Regions from separate parts of the Micromonospora sp. CA-248089 genome, predicted to be linked through region 2. Evidence: riboswitches for the same ligand, from Rfam matches in the RefSeq annotation. Region 2 holds a riboswitch; the other holds the start of a gene.
The links. A riboswitch is a leader RNA that binds a small molecule or an ion and turns the genes downstream of it on or off. The one in region 2 is predicted to bind ZMP and ZTP.

Region 1: another riboswitch for ZMP and ZTP. It lies ahead of ACQP26_RS15770 (bifunctional 5,10-methylenetetrahydrofolate dehydrogenase/5,10-methenyltetrahydrofolate cyclohydrolase); the one in region 2 lies ahead of ACQP26_RS17065 (glycine hydroxymethyltransferase).

What each region holds. Positions count from the first base shown of each region.
Region 1 is NZ_CP192016.1:3,314,071-3,316,451, forward strand. It holds ZMP/ZTP riboswitch at 1,052-1,133, shown strand; gene ACQP26_RS15770 (bifunctional 5,10-methylenetetrahydrofolate dehydrogenase/5,10-methenyltetrahydrofolate cyclohydrolase) at 1,147-2,013, shown strand; gene ACQP26_RS15775 (endonuclease/exonuclease/phosphatase family protein) at 2,018-2,381, opposite strand, start outside.
Region 2 is NZ_CP192016.1:3,582,104-3,584,484, reverse strand. It holds gene ACQP26_RS17065 (glycine hydroxymethyltransferase) at 1-1,180, opposite strand, end outside; ZMP/ZTP riboswitch at 1,199-1,288, opposite strand; gene ACQP26_RS17060 (SDR family NAD(P)-dependent oxidoreductase) at 1,394-2,200, shown strand; gene ACQP26_RS17055 (hemerythrin domain-containing protein) at 2,266-2,381, opposite strand, start outside.

The DNA of each region.
Region 1 (2,381 bases), 270 kb from region 2:
CGCGAGGGGTGGTGCGCTGGCAGGATCGGCCGGATGCGGGTGGATGCGGCGCGTGCGGTGGCGGTCGGGTGGGTGCGGGAGCGGATGCGGGCGGATCCGTCGATCGAGGGGGCGTTGTTCAGCGGGTCGACTGTGGGGTTGCCGGGCGACGCGCTGCTGCCGGTGTGGTCGGACGTGGACGTGTTGCTGGTGCGCCGGGAGCCCGGTGTGAAGGTGGGCAAGTTCGTGCACCGGGGGGTGCTGCTGGAGGTCAGCACGGTCACGTGGGAGGAGTTGGGCGGCCCGGAGGATGTGCTGGGGTCGTGGGTGTTCGCGCCGATGTTCCGTACCGATGGGGTGATCGCGGATCCGTCGGGCCGGCTGGGTGCGGTGCGGGAGCGGGTGGCGGCGGGGTTCGCGGATCCGGTGTGGGTGCGGGCGCGGTGTGCGGGTGTGCGGCGGCGGATCGAGGGCGGGCTGGGGGCGGTGGGCGGTTCGGCGCCGGTGGCGGAGCAGGTGCTGGCGTGGGTGTTTCCGACCTCGTTGCTGGCGGTGTGGCCGGCGGTGGCGGGGCTGGCGGATCCGACGGTGCGGCGGCGGTACGTGCGGGCGGATCGGGTGTTGTCGCGGTTCGGGTTCGCGGATCGGTATGCGGGGTTGCTGGACACGCTCGACGGTGGCGGGGCGGGTGTGGACGCGTCGCGGGTGCGGGAGCACCTGGACGGGCTGGCGGTGGTGTTCGACGAGGCGTCGCGGTTGCCGCGGGAGGGGTTCGCGTTCGGGGCGGATCTGGGTGCGGCGGGCCGGCCGGTGGTGTTCGACGGTGCGGCTGAGCTGATCGCGGCGGGCCGGCATCGGGAGGCGATGTTCTGGGTGCTGGTGACGTACGCGCGGTGTCATGTGGTGTTGGGAGCGGTGGCGCCGGAGCGGGAGCGGGCGTTCGGGGCGGTGCTGGCGGACCTGGGGGTGGCGTCGGCGGCGGATCGGCGGCGGCGGGCGGACGCGGTGCTGGCGGCGTTGCCGGGGTGGCAGGCGGTGGTGGATGCGGTGGCGGCGGAGGCTGTGGCAGGCTGAGGGGGAACGCGACTGGCGGCACGGGGATGGGTGAACCATCGGGGAGCTCGTCGTGGGGGTCGACCGCCTGGGCCTCCGCGGGCGAGGTGTCGTATGTCTTCTGCGCGGTTGTTGCCGGGTGCTCCGGTGGCGGAGCGGGTGTTGTCGGAGGTCGCCGCGTCGGTGGCGGAGCTGTGTGCGGCGGGGGTGACGCCGGCGCTGGCAACGGTGCTGGTGGGTGACGACGACGCGAGCGCGGGTTACATCCGGATCAAGCAGCGTCAGGCGGCGGAGCTGGGTTTCGCGTCGCCGCACGTGCATCTGCCGGCGTCGGCGTCGCAGGCGGATCTGCATGCGGTGCTGGCGGATTTCAACGCGGACGCCACGGTGCACGGGGTGCTGGTGCAGTATCCGATTCCGGATCATCTGGACTACGACCGGGCGTTGGCGGTGCTGGATCCGGACAAGGACGTGGACGGGATGCACCCGGTGAACATGGGCCGGCTGGCGTTGGGGTTGCCGGGTCCGTTGCCGTGTACGCCGGCGGGGATCGAGGCGTTGCTGGCGTTCCATGGTGTGCCGGTGGCGGGCCGGGAGGTGGTGATTCTGGGCCGGGGTGCGACGTTGGGGCGGCCGTTGGCGATGTTGCTGGCGCAGAAGCGGCCGACGGCGAACGCGGCGGTGACGGTGGTGCACACGGGGGTGGCGGACTGGCCGCGGTACACGCGGCGGGCGGAGATCCTGATCGCGGCGGCGGGGGTGCCGGGGATCGTGCGGCCGGAGCATGTGCGTCCGGGTGCGGTGGTGGTCGGCGGCGGGGTGCGGTACGAGGGGCGGCGGCTGCTGCCGGACGTGGACGAGTCGTGCGCCGAGGTGGCGGGGGCGATCACGCCGCGTGTGGGCGGGGTGGGTCCGACGACGGTGGCGATGTTGTTCCGTAACGCGGTGGAGGCGGCGCGGCGGCAGAGTGGTCTGGGCTGAGTGGTCAGCCGAGGTCGACGACGAGGGGCCGGTGGTCGGAGATGGTGGCCAGCGGGGTGTGGACGGCGGTGACGGCCGGTAGCCGGTCGAGGGCGTGCCGGTCGGCGAGGATGTGGTCGAGTTGGACGCGGGGTTGTCCGGCCGGGTAGGTGGGGCGCCGCGCGAGGGGCTGCCAGCGGGTGATCGCGGCGGCGGGCCCGGCGGGCAGGTTGAGGTCGCCGAGCAGGATCCGGGGTGCGGGCAGGGTGCGCAGGACGCGGACGACGCGGCGTAGCTGCCAGACGTTCCAGCCAGGCACGAAGGACAGGTGGGTGGCGGCGACGGTGAGCGGGCCGTGGGGGGTGTCGAGGACGGCGGCGAGAACGACG
Region 2 (2,381 bases):
TCGGGTCCTGCGGCACCGAGTTGCGGTTGGTCACGATGCCCGAGTCCAGCAGCGCCTGCTCGGCCTGCCGGCCGGTCAGGCCGTAGCCGGACACGTCGATGAGCACCAGGTGGTTGTCGGTGCCGCCGGTGACCAGCGTCGCGCCCCGGCGCAGCAGCCCGTCGGCGAGCGCCTGCGCGTTGTCGACGATCCGCTGGGCGTAGTCGGCGAAGTCGGGGCGGCGCGCCTCGGCCAGCGCGACCGCCTTGGCGGCCATCACGTGCGGCAGCGGCCCGCCGAGCACCATCGGGCAGCCCCGGTCGACCTGGTCGGCCAGCTCCGGCCCGCAGAGCACCATGCCGCCGCGCGGGCCGCGCAGCGACTTGTGCGTGGTGGTGGTGACGATGTGGGCGTGCGGCACCGGGTCGAAGTCGCCGGTGAAGACCTTGCCGGCGACCAGCCCGGCGAAGTGGGCCATGTCGACCATGAAGGTGGCGCCGACCGAGTCGGCGATCTCCCGCATGATCCGGAAGTTGACCTTCCGGGGGTACGCGGAGTAGCCGGCGACCAGGATCAGCGGCTTGAACTCGCGGGCCGCCTCGGCCACCCGGTCGTAGTCGATCAGGCCGGTGGCCGGGTCGGTGCCGTAGCTGCGCTGGTCGAACATCTTGCCGGAGATGTTCGGCCGGAAGCCGTGGGTGAGGTGGCCGCCCGCGTCCAGCGACATGCCGAGCATCCGCTGGTTGCCCAGCTCGCGGCGCAGCGCGAACCAGTCGGCCTCGGTGAGGTCGTTGACCTGCCGGGCCTGCGCCTTCTTCAGCGCGGGCGACTCGACCCGGTCGGCCAGGATCGCCCAGAACGCGACCAGGTTGGCGTCGATGCCCGAGTGCGGCTGCACGTACGCGTGGGACGCGCCGAACAGTTCCCGGGCGTGCTCGGCGGCGAGCGCCTCGACGGTGTCGACGTTCTGGCAGCCGGCGTAGAACCGGCGTCCGACGGTGCCCTCGGCGTACTTGTCGCTGAACCAGTTGCCCATCGCCAGCAGCGTCGCCGGGGAGGCGTAGTTCTCGCTGGCGATGAGCTTGAGCGACTCGCGCTGGTCGGCCAGCTCCGCGGCGATGGCGTCGGCGACCCGCGGCTCGACGCCGCGGACGACCTCCAGCGCGCTGCGGAAGGCGGTGGACTCGGCGTTGCGCGACATGCGACCTCCAGGTGACGTGCGGAAGGCCCAGGCGCTCGGCATGCGTCCTCATGACGAGGCCGCTCCCCGATGGTGCTCCATCTCCACGCGCCAGTCACGGCCTGTGCCGATCCTACCGGCCCGGCCCGGACCTGCGGGGTTGGGCCGCCCGTCCCGGGGCACACCGTGGGGAGGGCCGGCCCCGACCCGGCCCGGGGGAGAGGAGGCACGACCATGACCACACCGAGCACCGGACGGCCGCTCGCCGTGGTGACCGGCGCGTCCAGCGGCATCGGGTACGAGCTGGCGGTCCAGTTCGTCGAGCACGGGTACGACGTGGTGGTCGCCGCCGAGGACGCGGCGATCGAGCGGGCGGCCGGCGACCTGCGGCGCGACGGCGGCCCGGAGGTGTACCCGGTCCGGGTGGACCTGGCCACGCCCGAGGGCGTACGGCGGCTGGCCGGGGAGGTGACCGGCCTGGGGCGCCCGGTCGACGCGCTGGCGCTCAACGCCGGGCGCGGCGCGGGCGGGGACTTCGTCGGTGGCACCGACCTGGACGACGAGCTGACCGTGATCGACCTGAACGTCCGCTCGACCGTGCACCTGGCCAAGCTGCTGCTGCCGGACATGATCCGCCGGGGCGCCGGGCGGGTGCTGTTCACCTCGTCGATCGCCGCCACCATGCCCGGGGCGTACCAGGCGGTCTACAACGCCTCGAAGTCGTTCGTGCAGTCCTTCGCCGAGGGGGTGCGCAACGAGCTGAAGGACAGCGGTGTCACCGTCACCTCGCTGATGCCGGGCCCGACCGACACCGAGTTCTTCGACCGGGCCGACATGGAGGACACCCGAGTCGGCAAGGGGCCCAAGGACGACCCCCGCACGGTGGCCGAGGACGCGTTCGAGGCGCTGATGAAGGGGGAGCACAAGGTCGCCGCCGGCTCGCTGGTCAACAAGATCCAGGTGGCCGCCGGGAAGATCATCCCGGATCGGCTGAAGGCCGAGCAGCACCGCAAGATGGCCGAGCCCGGCTCGGGCGACTGAACCCCGAACGCGAGCGGGACCGCCCCGAGGGAAGGGGTGGTCCCGCTCGCGTTCCGGGGCCGGTGTCAGGCCACCACGGCGTCCATCGACTTCTTCAGCGCCTTCGGGGCGGTCGGCGTCTTCGGCGCCTTCGGCCGCAGGTCGAGCATCCGCTGGCCGATCTCCTGGAGCTGGTTACGGC